Regions from separate parts of the Massilia sp. UYP32 genome, predicted to be linked through region 1. Evidence: predicted binding sites of a transcription regulator. Region 1 holds the regulator's gene; each other region holds the start of a gene.

Region 1 (5,481 bases):
CCGCCGACAGCGGCCGCATCGGCGTGCGCCCTTCGCCCGGCCCGCCCTCGGGCGGCTTGTTCAGGGCGAAGTGCTGCGGCCCCTTGTTGATCAGGCGCAGCAGGTAGACGGTGCCGGCGCCGAACACGAAGACGTAGGCCACGACGAACATCGCCAGCGTCACGCCCATCGTGGTGACGCTGTGCGGCGAGACCGCATCGGCGGTGCGCAGCACGCCGTAGATCACCCACGGCTGGCGGCCGACCTCGGTCGTGATCCAGCCGGCCAGGATGGCGATCAGGCCGGCCGGCCCCATCAGCAAGGCGAAGCGCAGGAACAGGCGCTTGCCGTAGATCCGCCCTCCCCGCCTGAGCCACAGGCTCCAGGCCCCGAGGGCGATCATCAACAGGCCCAGGCCGACCATGACCCGGAAACTCCAGAACACGATCAGGGAATTGGGGCGGTCTTCGCGCGGGAACTCCTTCAGTCCCGGAAACTGGCCGCTCAGCGTATGGGTGAGGATGATGCTGCCCAGGTAGGGGATCTCGACCGCGTAACGCGTCTCTTCGCGCTCCATGTCGGGGATGCCGAACAGGATCAGCGGCACCGCCTCGCCCGGCGTGTTCTCCCAGTGCCCCTCCATCGCCGCCAGCTTGGCCGGCTGGTGCTTGAGCGTATTGAGGCCATGGAAGTCGCCGATCACCGCCTGGATCGGCGCCACCAGCAGGATCATCCACATCGCCATCGACAGCATCTTGCGCACGTTCTTGTTGTCGCGTCCGCGCAGCAGGTGCCAGGCGGCCGAGGCGCCGACGATCAGCGCCGTGGCCAGGTAGGCCGCCACCACCATGTGCATCAGGCGGTAGGGAAAGGAGGGATTGAAGATGATGGCCAGCCAGTCGACCGGGATCATGCGCCCGCCCTCGATGGCGTAGCCCTGCGGCGTCTGCATCCAGCTGTTGGCGCCCAGGATCCAGGTCGACGAGATCAGGGTGCCGATGGCCACCATGCAGGTGGCCAGGAAGTGCAGCTGCGGCCCGACCCGGTTCCAGCCGAACAGCATCACGCCCAGGAAGCCGGCCTCCAGGAAGAAGGCGGTCAGCACCTCGTAGGTGAGCAGCGGGCCCATGACGCTGCCGGCGAATTCGGACAGGTAGCTCCAGTTGGTGCCGATCTGGTAGGCCATCACGATGCCCGACACCACGCCCATGCCGAAGGCGACGGCGAAGATCTTGAGCCAGAAGTGGTACAGGTCGACGTAGACCTGGCGCCCGGTCTTGAGCCAGCACGCCTCGAGCACGGCCAGGTAGCTGGCCATGCCGATTGTGATCGCGGGGAAGATGATGTGGAAGGAAATCGTGAAGGCAAACTGGATGCGCGCCAGTTCCAGGGCTGTAAGACCAAGCATGCAAACTCCCCCGTATCGATGGCGCCAAGTAGATCACGACATCGGCCTCGCACGATTGGCCATATCATTTTTATCATTGTTGAGTGGTTTTTGAACACATGCCGACCGGTTCGCAACAAAAGTTCATGAAAACTTCCCAATTTGGTGCAAATTTCGAGCTTGCCGGCCGGAATGCTCAGCCAAGGGGTCTATAATTTGCGGTGTACCGAACAAAGCGACCATCCCTCATGAGCCAGCCCCTGTCCCGGCAAGCAGAGCCGCCCCTGAACATCCACGCGCTCAAGTCCTGCGCCCAGTGCAGCATGCACCAGCTGTGTCTGCCGATGGGCCTGGAAGACGCCGAGATCGACCGCCTGGACAAGATCATCGGCCGCCGTCGCCGCCTGGAGCGCGACGAGCGCCTGTACGGCGTGGGCGAGTCGTTCCGCAACCTGTACGCGGTGCGCTTCGGCCACTTCAAGACCTACCAGGTGAACGCCGCCGGCGAGGCCCAGATCACCGGCTTCCAGATGGCCGGCGAGCTGCTGGGCATGGACGCGATCAGCGGCACCCACCATTGCGATGCGGTGGCGCTGGAAGACTCGGAAGTGTGCGAGATCCCGTTCGCGCGCCTGGAAGACCTGTTCGGCGAAGTGCCGACGCTGCTGCGCCACTTCCACCGCATCATGAGCCAGGAAATCACGCGCGAGCAGAACGTCATGCTCCTGCTCGGCAATATGCGCGCCGAGCAGCGCTTCGCCGTATTCCTGGTCAACCTGTCGGCGCGCTACGCCGCGCGCGGCTATGCGGCCAACCGCTTCCAGCTGCGCATGTCGCGCGAAGACATCGGCAACTACCTGGGCCTGACCATCGAAAGCATCAGCCGCCTGCTGTCGCGTTTCAAGAAGCAGGGCTGGCTCGAGGTCGACAAGCGCGAAGTCACCCTGCTCGATCCGGTCAAGCTGAAGGCGCTGGCGGCCGGGACCGACGCCTGCAGCCCGATGGCGTAAAGCCCATGACGCCCCAGCCCGCGTGCGACCTGCACCTGCGCAGCTACGACCGCGTGCACTGGGGCGACCGCCATGACTTCGCCCAGCTGGTGCTCCCGGTGCACGGTGAAGTCGTGCTCGACATCGAAGAGCGGCGCGGCCGGCTCGATCCCCTGCATGGCGCGCTGGTGGCGCCCGGCGCCTGGCATGCGCAGTCGAGCCCGGGCGCCAACGGCTCCCTGATCGTCGACGTCGACGGCGCCGCCTTCGGCAGTGGCCCGTGGCAGCGCCTGCTGGAACGGCCCTTCGTCACGCTTGGCCCCGCGGCGCGCAAGCTGGTCGAGTTCATGGGACTGATGGCACGTGACTCTGTGCCGCCCGGCGCCCCGCCCCGCTCGCTGGTGCAGGGCTGGGTGCCGCTGCTGCTCGACACCCTGAGCCTGGACGCGCCGCGCGCCACCTCGCGCCTGGCCGCCCTGCTGGCGCGCGTCGAGGCCGCGCCCGGCCTGGCCTGGAGCACCGAGTCGATGGCGCGCGCCGCCAACCTGAGCGTCAGCCGCCTGCACGCGCTGTTTCGCGAAGAGCTGGACAGCACGCCGCATGCCTGGCTGCTGCGCTGCCGCCTGGATTGCGCCCGCAGCCTGTTGACGCACAGCGCGCGCAGCGTGGCCGACATCGCCCTCGCCTGCGGCTTTTCGGACCAGGCCAGCCTGACGCGGGCGATGCGTCGGGTACTCGACACCACGCCCGGCGCCTGCCGGCGTGCGGGTCAGGAGAAACCGCCAACACCGCGGTAGTCCCGGCCAAGACCGGACCCACGTCCGGATCCGAGAATCTCTTCAAAGGAGATTCATCATGTACATCGCTACTGGCGCGGGCGGGCTGTCCCGCTCCACCCTGCTCGGCATCGGCGCGGGCATCGCCGCCGGCGCGCTCTGGGGCCTGGTCTTCCTGGCGCCGGAACTGGCGCCCGGATTCCTGCCGATCCAGCTCTCGGCCGGGCGCTACCTGGCCTATGGCCTGGTCGCCGCCCTCCTCATCTACCCGGCCTGGGGACGGCTGCGCCGCCATCTCGGCTGGCCGGCCTGGCGCAGCCTGATCTGGCTCAGCCTCACCGGCAACATCGTCTACTACCTGTTCCTCGCCAACGCAGTCCAGTCGGGTGGCGTGGCCATGGCCTCGATCGTGATCGGGCTGCTGCCGATCGCGGTCACCCTGGTCGGTTCGCGCGACCGGCAAGCGGTGCCGCTGCGCCGCCTGCTGCCGTCGCTGCTGCTGAGCGGCGCCGGCCTGGCCTGCATCGGCTGGGAGTCGCTGTCGGCGTCCGGCCCCGGCTCGGCCGCCGGACTGGCATGCGCCTTCGGCGCGCTGGTGTCATGGACCCTCTTCGCGGTGCACAACAGCCGCTGGCTGGCGCGCATCGAGGGGATCTCGCCGCATGAATGGAACCTGCTGGTGGGCGTGGTCACCGGGCTGATGGCCCTGGCGCTGGCGGTGCCGGCCTTCGTGCTGGCGCCGGGCGCGCACACGCTGCCGGCCTGGATGCAGTTCGGCGCCCTGGTCACCACGGTCGCCATCCTGTGCTCGGTGGTCGGCAACGCCCTGTGGAACCATGCCAGCCGCGCGCTGCCCCTGAGCCTGATGGGCCAGATGATCGTGTTCGAGACCATCTTCGCGGCCTTGTACGGCTTCTTGTGGGAGGCGCGCTGGCCGAGCGGGTTCGAGACCGCCGCCCTGGCGTTGCTGGTCGCGGGCGTGGTCTCGTGCGCGTCGGCGCACCGGGGCGCGCACTGATCCTGTCGGCGCAGCGTTGAAACTGCGGCGACCTCAGCGCCGCACCGACAGCCCGAACGCCAGGCTCAGGTCGGGCGTCTGTCGATTCAACCCATGCACCACCATCGCATCGACCTGGCAGTTCCTGTTCAGGCGCCAGCTTACGCCGGCGTCGACCTGCATCCGGTCGCCGCCATGCGATGCGGACGCGATCTGCGGCGCCGCCACTTCAAGGAATCCCTGGACGCGTTCAGTGAATTTCTTGCCCAGCGACGCCGCCAGGATGCCGTAGTGGTAGCGCGCGCCGTCATCGTCGACATCGGCCCCGGCGCCCGGCGTCACGGCCAATGACCAGCCTTTCGGCAGATCCCACTCGGCCGCCAGCACCAGCTGCGGCAGCACACCCTTGACCCGCAGCGCCGAGCTGCCGCTTGGCAGCGCCGCTGAGCCGATCAGCCCCAGGGCCGGATGTACGCCCTCGCCGTCGGCAAGATGCCACTTGAATCCGATCGACACGGCGTTCCAGCCCGCAGTCGTGGTGCGCGCGCGACTAGCCGGATCGAGCTCGTGCTCGATGCTGCGGCCATCGGTCTCGATGCGCAGTTCCGTCGTGTCGCCCAGGCCGATGCGCAGCAGCGCCGGCGTGCTCAAGGTGCGCAGGTGCAGGTCGTCGTTGCGCTGGCGATCCCAGTTGACGCCGATCTCGAGCTGCAGGCGGCCATCACCGACCACCTGGCTGGAATTGGCGACGTTGGGGCGGTCGGGATTGATGACATCGCCGTCGTCGGCGTGGGCGAACTGGGCGCTGCAGGCCAGCACCAGGAACGCCGCCTGGCGGCGCGGGCGCGTAAGGGTTGATGGAAACATCATGCGGTCGGATAAACGAGGTTGGACATGGTTATGCGAAGGTCGAGCCGGCGCCAGTTGCCGCTTCAAGGCAGCCAGCGGGCGGCGCGCAGCCGCTCGATGGCGCTGACGATCGTCGCGCCGGGCTCCACCGCTTCGGTGAAACCGGCGCGCCGGATCTTGCCCATGTCCGACACCATGTCGAACTCGGTATTGAACACGAAGTCGCCGAACCACCAGCCGACCTGCTTCTCGTAAGGCATCGACTGCAGGCCATGGCGCTGCACGATGCGCTCCCACGCCGCCGCCTTCAACGGCATTTGCCTCGCCAGCGAGAACGGCTGCGGCGGCCCCACCTCCATGTCGAAGGCCGCCGCGACCTGGCGCCATACGCGCTCCCAGCGGAACGGCTCGTTGACCAGGTTGAAGGCTTCGCCGCGCGCCGCCGGATCGAGCGCGGCCCATACGCTGGCGCGCGCCATCCAGTCGGCATCGGTGGTCTGGGCC
Region 2 (5,481 bases), on a different contig from region 1:
GCGCTGTACCGCCACTTCGCCAGCAAGGCGCAGATGTACGAGGGACTGATCGAGTTCATCGAGTCGTCGGTATTCGGCGTGATCAACCAGATCACCGAGAAAGAAGACAGCGGCCTGTCGCAGGCGCACGCGATGCTGCAGATGCTGCTCGGCTTCGCGGCCAACAACCCGGGCATGACGCGCGTGCTGATCGGCGATGCGCTGGTGAATGAAGACGAGCGCCTGCAACTGCGCATGAACCAGTTCTACGACAAGGTCGAACTGGCCTTCAAGGGCGCCCTGCGCCTGGCCGTCACCCAGGGACACGGCCAGGAAGCCGACGTCGCCGCGCGCGCCAGCCTGCTGGTGAACTATGTCACCGGCCGCTGGCACCGCTTCGCGAAGACGGGCTTCAAGCTCAATCCAACCGAAGGCACGTCGCTCCAGCTGTCCCTGCTGCTGGCGGCGTAGAATCGGAGCATGGATACCGGCGAAGTCTTCGCGCTGCTGGACGATGCCCGCGCCACGCAGGAGGCCCGCTCGCGCCTGTACAGCGGGCATGCGGGCACGCTGACCTGTGAGGACGCGGCTGGCTGGCCGCGACTGGTGGCGGCGCTGTCGCAGGCGCTGCAAAGCGGCCTGCACGCGGTGCCGCTGCTGAGCTATGAACTGGGCGCGCACCTGGAGGGCCTGCCGGCCCGCCCGCTCGACGGCCCGCTGGCGCAGGTGCTGCTGTTTACCCGCTGCGAACGCATGACCGGCGAGCAGGTGGCCTCGTGGCTGGCAACGCGCAGCATGGACCTTGCGCCGGCCGGCGTCGCCGGTATTACCGCGAATGTCGATGAGGCGCGGTTCACCGAGGCGATCGGCCGCATCCGCGACTACATCGCGGCCGGCGACACCTACCAGGTCAACTACACCTGGCGGCTGCGCTTCGAAGCCTTCGGTTCGCTGCTCGCCCTGTACACGCGCCTGCGCGCGCGCCAGCCGGTGCCGTATGGCGCGCTGGTGACGCTGCCTGGCGGCGGCGCCGTGCTGTCGTTCTCGCCCGAGCTGTTCGTGCGCCACGAGGCGGGCATGCTGGTGGCGCGGCCGATGAAGGGCACGGCGCCGGCCAGCGGCGATGCGGATGTCGACGCCGCGCGCGCTGCAAGCCTGGCGCAGGACAGCAAGAACCGCGCCGAAAACCTGATGATCGTCGACCTGCTGCGCAATGACCTGGGCCGCGTGGCGCAGACCGGCAGCGTCGAGACGCCGGCCCTGTTCGAGGTGCAGCGCTACGGCGCCGTGCTGCAGATGACCTCCACCGTGCAGGCGCGCCTGCGCGCGGATGCGGGGCTGGAAGAGATCTTCAAGGCCTTGTATCCATGCGGCTCGATCACCGGCGCGCCGAAGCGGCGCACGATGGAGATCATCCACGAACTCGAACCCGATGCACGCGGCATCTATACCGGCGCCATCGGCTGGTTCGATCCGGCGCCCCCGGGTCGCGCCTTCGGCGACTTCTGCCTGTCGGTGCCGATCCGGACGCTGGCGCTCGGTCCATCGATCGATGGAGCAAGACGCGGCGAACTGGGCGTCGGCGCCGGCATCGTGTACGACAGCGATGCGCAATCCGAATACGCCGAGTGCCAATTGAAGGCGGGTTTTCTTACCGGCCTGCCCAACGAGTTCGAGATCTTCGAGACCATCCGCGCCTCGCGCGAACACGGCTGCCGCCACCTGGAGCAGCATCTCGACCGCATGGAAGCATCGTGCGCCTGGTTCGGCTTTGCCTTCGACCGCGGCGCGGCCCATATCGCGCTGCTGGAAGCCAGCCTGGCCCTGCCCTCCGATGCGCTGCACCGCCTGCGCCTGGCCGTCTCCCACGACGGCGCGCTGACGCTCACATCCGGCGAGCTGACGCCCTTGCATGAGCCGGTGACCTTGCTGCTGGCCCAGGAGCCGACGCACAGCGGCGACGTCTTCCTGCGCCACAAGACGAGCGTCCGCGGCCGCTACGACGCGGCGTGGAAGGCGGCCGAGGCGCAAGGCGCCTTCGATATGCTGTTCTTTAACGAGCGCGGAGAATTGACGGAAGGAGGGCGCTGCAGCGTGTTCCTGCGCTTCGGCGAGGAGTGGCTCACGCCGCCCTTGTCCTGCGGCGTGCTGCCGGGCGTGATGCGCGGCGTGCTGCTGGCCGCGCCCGCCTGGCGTGCGCGCGAAGCCGTGATCACGCGCGCCATGCTCGAACAGGCCGACGACATCGTCGTCTGCAACGCGCTGCGCGGGCCGCTGCGCGCCGTGCTTGCGGCGTAATCGCAGGGCAGAATGAAGGCGTGGGTCGCGCCCCGCCCTTTCCCATGTTTGATGCTTTTGCTGGAAGCTCGCCCATGGAAGACGGGCAGGACGCGATCACGCACAAGCTGTCAGAAGCGGTAGCCGACACCCAGCCCGAACAGGACCGGATCGACCTTCAGGTGGCTGGCGTTGGCGCCGCCGACGTACACGTCGCTGCGCAGCTTGACCTTCTTGACGTCGGCGTTGATCGACCAGTGTTCGTTGAGGCGGAAGTCGACGCCGGCCTGCAGCGACAGGCCCCAGCTATCGTTTTCCAGGTCGCCGGCGCCATCGAGCAGCTTGACGCTCGATATGCGGGTGTAGTTCACGCCGGCGCCGATGTAGGGGCTGATGGCCGCGCCGGGGGCGAAGTGGTATTGCAGGTTCAGGGTCGGCGGCAGGTGCTTGAAGGTGCCGATCTCGGCGCCGTCCAGGCGGACCTTGTGCTTCTGTGGATAAGTCAGGATCAGTTCGGCCGCGATATGCGGGGTGAAGAAGTAGCTGATGTCCAGCTCGGGAATGGTCTTCGTGCTCACTTCGAGGCGGTCCGCCGCGCCGACGCCGGCGATCGGGGTCGACTTGTTGTCCGGGTCGACGTACACGGCGCGGGCGCGCACCAGCCATGGGGATTCCTGCGCCAGCGCCTGGGCGGACGCCATGGCGATCAGGGCCACCAGCACGGTCTTCATCGGCGTTTTCATCTTTTTCTTACCTTTCTTCGTTTTTATGTCATCTGCGACGAAGGTAAGCTTATTGATGTGAAGCAAAACAAACTATGATCTACATCAAAATGACCATGCTATTAATGTGGTTTATAAAACGCCTATCTCCCAGCTTATATCTTTGATCGCCAGAGAATGCCCTTACAGGGCCGCTTCGATCTTCCCGGTCAGCTGAGGATCTTCCGGCGTGACCTTGCTCGGGAAGTAGTCGAGCACCTTGCCGTCACGGCCGATCAGGTATTTGGTGAAGTTCCACTTCGGTTCCTGGCCGGTGGCCTTGATCAGCTGCGCATGCAGCGGGTTGGCTTGCGGGCCTTTCACCGAGCTCTTGGCGAACATCGGGAACTTGACGCCATAGGTGTTGAAGCACAGGTCGGCGATTTCCTTGGCGCTGCCCGGTTCCTGCTGGCCGAAGTCGTTCGACGGGAAGCCCAGGATCACGAAGCCGCGGCCACCGTACTTGGCGTAGATCTTTTCCAGGCCTTCGTACTGCTTGGTGAAGCCGCAGTAGCTGGCCGTGTTCACCACCAGCACCACCTTGCCGGCATATTGGCAGAGGTCTTGCGGCGCTTCGTCCTGCAGGCGCTTGAAGCTGTGCTTGAGCACGGCCGGGCATGCGGCCGGGCTCTTGGTCAGCGCGGCGACCGGCGCGGCCTGCGCGCGTGCCGGCTGGGTGACGCTGGCGGCGGCCGTGGCGGCGAGCAGCAGGGCGATGGTCTTGATCATGGCGTGGTATTGACGGGGTTGAAATGCGTCGATTGTAGCGCAAGCGGCAACCCCGGCGGCCAACGCTTTTTTCTCATCCCTCCAGGCTGCGGTGCTCGATCTTGATGCAGTGGTTCATGACCACGTCCAGCCCGGCGGCGCGCGCCAGGTCGGCGGCGGCCTGGTTCTCGATATCGAGCTGCATCCACAGGCAGCTGGCGCGCACGGCGATGGCGTCGCGCGCGATCGGGCCGATGTCTTCGGATTTGCGGAAGCAGTCGACGATGTCGATACGTTGGCCGCTGCCGGCGATGGCATCGGCGGCCTCTTGCAGGCTGGCGTAGACCGTCTCGCCATGGATGGTCTGGCCGGCATAGCTCGGGTTGACGGGCAGGATGCGGTAGCCGTTGTGCTGCAAGTAGGCGCCCACTTCGTTGCTGGCGCGGTCTTCCTTGTTCGACATGCCGACGATGGCGATAATCTTGCTGTCGCGGAGGATCTGGGTGATGGTTCGCATGGTGTGCTCTGCTGTTGTTATCGTTGGAATCAGCTTATCAGGTTTGCATATGCTGGCGCTGCACGGTCAAACGTGGAAAGATGATGGCTCATCCATGTTGGATATTCTGCCATGATCCCTGCATCTGTTTCACGCGCATCTGTTTCACATATTGGCGCCGCAATTGCGCTGGCGTTCTCGATCGGCGGCGCGCACGGCGCCGAGTCCCTGCCCGACCTCGAACGCGCCATCGTGCCGGTCGCCAGCTGGGGCGGCACGCCGGCCGACGCGACGAAGGCGCGGCGCCACCGGATCACCCACATCACCTTGCACCACCAGGGCGAACCGTTCAAGCCGGGCGCCGACCCGCAAGCCTACCTGCGCCGCCTGCAGGCCTGGTCGCGTGCCGAGAAAGGCTGGCTCGACATCCCCTACCACTACGTGATCGACCTCGATGGCCGCATCTACGGCGCGCGCGACCTCGCCTATGCGGGCGACACCAATACCGACTACGACCCCAAGGGACATGCGCTGATCGAGGTGGTCGGCAATTTCGAAGAAGTGGAGCCGAACCAGCCGCAGCTCGATGCGGTGGTGGGCCTGATGGCCATGCTCGCCGCGAAGCACCAGGTCTCGCTGGACGACATTCAGAGCCACCGCGATTATTCGGACAAGACGGTGTGCCCGGGCGAAAACCTGTACCGCTACGTGAAGGACGATTATTTCAGGCACAAGGTGGCCTTGCGGCTGGCGCAGGAGCAGGCCGCGAAATAAGCCGCGGCCAGCTCATTCAGTACTCTTGGTGAGTGCTTACTGCAGCCGTTTGCCGGGCGTGGCCTGGCCGTTCTGGTGCAATACGACCACCGGCGCGCCATCCGCGCCCTTCTCGAACCTGAGTTCGGCATTCACGTCGCGCGAGAAGAACACGTCCTCACTGGCCGGGAAGATCTCGATCTTGCGCTGTCCGGTCGCCTGCGCATAATAGCGTTCGCCCTCCCGGCTCAGCGTGATCGTGAACTGCGGCGCGAGCTGGTAGGCGCCGGCGCGCGCATCGAAGCCGGCGTTGTCGATCTTCACCGCCTCCCGTTCGGCAGGCGCATCGCCGACGCGTTCGTTGCGCGTCCGCTCGCCTGCGTTGTCGACCGTGACGTGGGTGACCTTGCCTTGCGCATCGCGTCCGAACTCGAAGCGCGCCAGCGTCCCCGGGAAGAAGAAGCCGTCCTTCGAATAAGGCGTCAGGGCGGCCGGCGAGCGGTCGCC
Region 3 (5,481 bases), on a different contig from region 1:
AGCACCTCGTCGGTGTGTTCGCCCAGCAGCGGCGAACCCTTGATCTCGACCTTCATGTCCGAGAACTTGATGGGGCTGCCCACGGTCAGGTACGTGCCCCGTTCCTTGTGCTCGACCTCGGCGATCGTGCCGCTGGCGCGCAGCGATGGGTCGGCGGCGATTTCCTTCATCGACAGCACTGGCGAGCAGGGAATGTCGAACTTGCGCAGGATGTCGACCGCCTCGAACTTGGTCTTGTCCTTCAGCCATTCCTCGATCGTGCCGAAGATGTCGAAGATCTTGTCCTGGCGCGCGATCGCGGTCGTGTAGGCCGGGTCGTCGATCCACTCTTCCTTGCCGATCGCCCTGCAGATCGGCGCCCAGGCATGGCCCTGGATGGTGAAGTAGATATAGGCGTTGGGGTCGGTTTCCCAGCCCTTGCACTTGAGCACCCAGCCCGGCTGGCCGCCGCCGCCGGCGTTGCCGCCGCGCGGCACGACGTCGGAGAACTTGCCGTGCGGGTACTGCGGATACTCTTCCAGGTAGCCGACCCGGTCCAGGCGCTGCTGGTCGCGCAGCTTGACGCGGCAGAGATTCAGCACGCTGTCCTGCATCGACACCGCCACTTTCTGGCCCTTGCCCGTGGTGTCGCGCGCACGCAGGGCGGTCAGGATGCCGATCGCCAGGTGCATGCCGGTATTGCTGTCGCCCAGGGCGGCGGCGCTGACGGTCGGTGGGCCGTCGTCGAAACCGGTGGTGGACGCTGCACCGCCGGCGCACTGCGCCACGTTTTCATAGACCTTCAGGTCTTCATAGTGGTGACCGTCGCTGAAGCCCTTCACCGAGGCCACGATCATGCCCGGGTTCAGTTCCTTGATGTGCTCCCAGGTGAAGCCCATGCGGTCGAGCGCGCCCGGACCGAAGTTCTCGACCAGCACGTCCGACTCCTTGATCAGCTTGGTCAGGATTTCCTTGCCTTCGGGCGTCTTGGTGTCGAGCGTCAGCGAGCGTTTGTTACTGTTGAGCATGGTGAAATACAGGGCGTCGACGCCGGGGATGTCGCGCAACTGCGAACGCGTGACGTCGCCCGCGCCGGGACGCTCGACCTTGATCACGTCGGCGCCGAACCAGGCCAGCAACTGGGTGCAGGCAGGACCGGCCTGGACGTGGGTGAAGTCGATGATCTTGATGCCTTCGAGTGGTTTGCTCATGATGTCAGTCTCCTTTGTTCAGTCGATATTGCGGGCCCCGCCGGCGGCCTCGTGGGCGCCGGCGGTCGTGCGTGTCGCTGGCTGTTCACTTCTTTGCGTTGCTTTGCGGATTCAGATTGGTCAGGCGGCCGCTCTCGGTGCCGGCGGTCTCGTCGATCACGGCATTGATCAGGGCGGGCTTGCCGGCCGCGATTGCCTCGGCTAACGCCCGGGTCAGCTCTTCCGGGGTGGTGGCGTGGTAGCCGATGCCGCCGAAGGCCTCGATCATCTTGTCGTAGCGGGCGTTCTTGACGAACACGGTCGGCGCGACGTCCTTGCCGCCGGTCGGGTTGACGTCGGTGCCGCGGTAGACGCCGTTGTTGTTGAAGATGATGGTCGTCACCGGCAGCTCGTAGCGGCAGATCGTCTCGAGCTCCATGCCACTGAAGCCGAAGGCGCTGTCGCCTTCGATCGCGACCACCGGCTTGCCGCTGACGACGGCCGCGCCGATCGCGTAGCCCATGCCGATGCCCATGATGCCCCAGGTGCCGGAGTCGAAACGCTTGCGCGGCTGGTACTGGTCGACGATGCTGCGCGCATAGTCCAGGGTATTGGCGCCCTCGTTCACCAGGTTGATGTCCGGATGCTGCTTGAGCACGTCGCGGATGGCGCGCAGGGCGGTGTGGAAGTTCATCGGCGCCGCATCGCGATTGAGCAGGGCCGTCATCTTGGCCATGTTCTGCTCCTTGCGCTCGGCGATCGGACCGAGCCATTCCGCGTCCGGCTTCGCGATGCCGGCGCCGTCGAGCCCATCGAGCAGGGCCGCCACGCAGGAGCCGATGTCGCCGATCAGGGGCGCGGCGATCGCCACGTTGCTATCGATCTCGGTCGGCGAGATATCGATCTGGATGAACTGCTTGGGCTTGCCCCAGGTCTTGCCCTTGCCGTGCGCCAGCAGCCAGTTGAGCCGGGCGCCGATCAGCACCACCACGTCGGCCTCGGCCAGCACATAGGAGCGGGCCGCCGAGGCCGACTGGGCATGGGTATCCGGCAGCAGGCCCTTGGCCATCGACATCGGCAGGTAAGGAATGCCGGTGCGCTCGACCAGGGCGCGGATGTCGGCGTCGGCTTGGGCGTAGGCGGCGCCCTTGCCGAGCAGGATCAGCGGCTTCTTCGCGCCCTTGAGCAGCGCGAGCGCGCGCTGCACCGAGTCCGGGGCCGGGATCTGGCGCGGCACCGGGTCGACCACCTTGACCAGGGAGCGCTTGGCGTGGCCGGCCTCGATCGTCTGCGCCAGCAGCTGGGCCGGCAGGTCGAGATAGACGCCGCCCGGGCGGCCCGAGACGGCGGCGCGGATCGCCCGCGCGACGCCGATGCCGATGTCCTCGGCCTTGTTGATGCGGTAGGACGCCTTGGCGTAGGGCTTGGCCGCGTTCAGCTGGTCCATTTCTTCATAGTCGCCCTGCTGCAGGTCGACGATCTCGCGTTCGCTCGACCCTGAAATCAGGATCATCGGGAAGCAGTTGGTGGTCGCGTTGGCCAGCGCCGTCAGGCCGTTGAGGAAGCCCGGCGCCGAGACCGTCAGGCAGATGCCTGGCTTTTGCGTCATGTAGCCGGCGATTGCCGCGGCGTTGCCGGCGTTCTGTTCATGACGAAAGCCGATGAAACGCATTCCTTCGGCCTGCGCCAGGCGCGCCAGGTCGGTAATCGGAATGCCGACCAGGCCGAAGATCGTATCGATGTCGTTGTGTTTTAGCGCATCGATTACCAGGTGGAAGCCGTCGGTCACGTCTACCGATACGAGGTTAGTCATTGCTGTCTCCAGTTATTGTCGATCCGGGCAGAACGCGGTGTGTATCGCCCGCAAACCATCATAGCCAGCGCGCCTGATTTGTCTCATTGACCATGGTCAATTTTGGCCGCATGATGCGAGAATCTCGGTAAACGGCCGCGTCATGACGACTATTGCAAATCACTCCGAACGAAACATCATTCGTCTGCAGTTAAAACAAAACGTGGTCCTCAAGGAACTGCGCGACAGCGAAATGGCGGCGCTCGAGCCGTACCTGACGATCGAGAACCACCAGAAGGGCGACTTGCTGCTGAACCAGGGGGTGCACGAGATGTCGCAGTACTTCATCCTGGACGGCATCCTCAAGCGCCAGGTCTCGAACCAGGAAGCCAAGGAGATGATCCTGCGCTTCTCGGCGGAGCGGGACATCGAAACCAGCTACGCCGCCTGGTGCCTCAAGACGCCGACGCCATTTTCCATCGCCTGCGTCACCAAGGTGCGGGTAGCGCGCATGCCGCTGCCGCAATGGGTCGACTTCATGCGCAGTCACAGCATCGTCAAGCAGGCCTTCGAGTACGAGGTCATGAACCTGATGAGCGCCATCATGGCGCACACCATCACGCTGCATCTGCTCGATGCGCCGGGCCGGGTCCACCGTTTCATGCGCAAGCACCCCGACCTGTTCGAACGTCTGCCCAAGAAGGAACTGGCGGCGTACCTGAACCTGTCGCCTGAGACGCTGAGCCGCCTGAAGAATCGGGGGAAGATCTGAAGATCAGGCGAAATCAGTTCCTTCGTCTGCTCGAAAACGTCGCCCCCGCGAAGGCGGGGGCCCAAGTTCAGCGTTACCGAGACGCTTGTAATCTTAGGCCCCCGCCTTCGCGGGGGCGACGTGCTGATTGCATCTAAGCGGTCGTTACCGCCCTCTGCAGCTTGACCCCACCACCCTCCTCGGTCATGGTCTGCTCCAGCAGCTTGACGAGCGCATACGCCGAATCGATATGCGGCGTCGGGGTGCCGGTCATGCGCGCCAGTTCGATCACCGACCCGACCAGGGCATCGATTTCCGGCCCCCGGCCCGCCTCGACGTCCTGCAGCATCGAGGTCTTGTGCTTGCCGATCTGGGCGGCGCCCTCGATGCGCCGGTCCAGGGGCACGCGGAAGGTGATGCCCAGCTTGGTTGCCACCGCTTCGGCCTCGCGCATCATCTCCGCCGCCAGCTCGCGTGTGAGCGGGTATTGGCAGATGTCGACCAGGGTCGAATGCGCCAGCGCGCTGATCGGGTTGAAGCAGACGTTGCCCCATAGCTTGAGCCAGATCTCGGCCCGGATATTGTCGAGCACCGGCGACTTGAAGCCGGCGTTCTGGAAGCAGGCCGAGACTTCATTGACCCGCTCGCTCGCCGTGCCGTCCAGTTCTCCCAGCGGGAAGCGCGCACCTTCGATGTGCCGGATGACGCCCGGCGCCACCAGTTCGGCGGCCGGATAGACCACGCAGCCGAGCACCCGCTCGGGTGGAATCCGGCGCGCCAGTTCGCCGCCGGCATCGACGCTGCGCACGGTGCGCCCGTCGAACTCGCCGCCATGGCGGTGGAAATACCAGAACGGTATGCCGTTCTGCATCGTCACCACCACGGTGCGCGGCCCGAACAGCTTGCCGATCTGGGCCGACACGCCGTCGACCTGGTGCGCCTTGAGGGCCAGGATCACCAGGTCCTGCTCGCCGGCCGCGTCATAGTCGTCCGTCGCGCGCACTTGCGAGGCGATCTTCTCTTCCCCGTCCATCTCGATGAGCTTGATGCCGTTCGCGCGGATCGCCGCCAGATTGGCGCCCCGCACGATGAACGTCACCTCCTCGCCCGCCAGCGCCAGCCTGGCGCCGACCAGGCCGCCGATTGCTCCCGCTCCGATAACTGCGATCTTCATGACCCACCCCTTGTCGTTTACTCGAACCGATTGATGAGCTTTCCGATGCCGTCGATCTCTACCTCGATCGTGCTGCCCGGCCGCATCGAGCCGACGCCGACCGACGTCCCGCACAGCAGGAGGTCGCCCGGCTCCAATGTCATGTCCTGGGAAATCCGGCTGACCAGCTCGGCCACCGGAAACACCATGTCGTTGATCGGATAATCCTGGCGCACCTCGCCGTTCAGGGTGGTGCGCACGACCAGCATTGCCGGGTTGAGCCCGGTGGCAATCACCGGACCGAACGGGCAGAAGGTGTCGAAGCCCTTGGCGCGCACCCACTGGGGAAAGGTCGGGTCGCGCCCGATGATCTCGCCCACGGTGACGTCGTTGGCGCAGGTATAGCCGAACACGTAGTCGGGCGCCTCCTCGACCGGGACGGCGCTGCAGCGGCGGCCGATCACGATCGCCAGCTCGCCTTCGAACGCCACCTTGCCCTCGCACAGCGGCTTGCGGATCGTGCCGCCCGGCGCCAGGTAAGAGGTCGATGGCTTCATCAGGTAGAGCGGCTCGCCCGGGGGCGCCAGGCCCAGCTTCTGGCCGAGCGCGTGAAAAT

Evidence for each region. Region 1 encodes FNR, which switches genes on or off when oxygen is low (the NO sensors DNR and NnrR bind a similar motif). Its sites were predicted from a motif close to TTGATNNNNATCAA; they were not measured.
Region 2: the regulator FNR is predicted to act here: its motif matches at 3,074-3,087, upstream of ABIB42_RS22720 (OmpW/AlkL family protein).
Region 3: the regulator FNR is predicted to act here: its motif matches at 3,069-3,082, upstream of oxc (oxalyl-CoA decarboxylase).

What each region holds. Positions count from the first base shown of each region.
Region 1 covers NZ_JBNDIK010000002.1:275,348-280,828, forward strand. Annotated here, with positions in the region: gene ABIB42_RS02685 (cytochrome ubiquinol oxidase subunit I) at 1-1,387, opposite strand, end outside; gene fnr (fumarate/nitrate reduction transcriptional regulator Fnr) at 1,615-2,376, shown strand; gene ABIB42_RS02695 (helix-turn-helix domain-containing protein) at 2,382-3,152, shown strand; gene ABIB42_RS02700 (DMT family transporter) at 3,211-4,149, shown strand; gene ABIB42_RS02705 (transporter) at 4,183-4,998, opposite strand; gene ABIB42_RS02710 (SDR family oxidoreductase) at 5,061-5,481, opposite strand, start outside.
Region 2 covers NZ_JBNDIK010000032.1:77,148-82,628, forward strand. Annotated here, with positions in the region: gene slmA (nucleoid occlusion factor SlmA) at 1-450, shown strand, start outside; gene pabB (aminodeoxychorismate synthase component I) at 460-2,277, shown strand; gene ABIB42_RS22720 (OmpW/AlkL family protein) at 2,388-2,999, opposite strand; gene ABIB42_RS22725 (glutathione peroxidase) at 3,162-3,746, opposite strand; gene ABIB42_RS22730 (CoA-binding protein) at 3,820-4,242, opposite strand; gene ABIB42_RS22735 (peptidoglycan recognition protein family protein) at 4,354-4,995, shown strand; gene ABIB42_RS22740 (serine hydrolase) at 5,032-5,481, opposite strand, start outside.
Region 3 covers NZ_JBNDIK010000001.1:92,760-98,240, reverse strand. Annotated here, with positions in the region: gene frc (formyl-CoA transferase) at 1-1,190, opposite strand, end outside; gene oxc (oxalyl-CoA decarboxylase) at 1,276-2,982, opposite strand; gene ABIB42_RS00460 (Crp/Fnr family transcriptional regulator) at 3,125-3,733, shown strand; gene ABIB42_RS00455 (2-dehydropantoate 2-reductase) at 3,867-4,886, opposite strand; gene ABIB42_RS00450 (fumarylacetoacetate hydrolase family protein) at 4,904-5,481, opposite strand, start outside.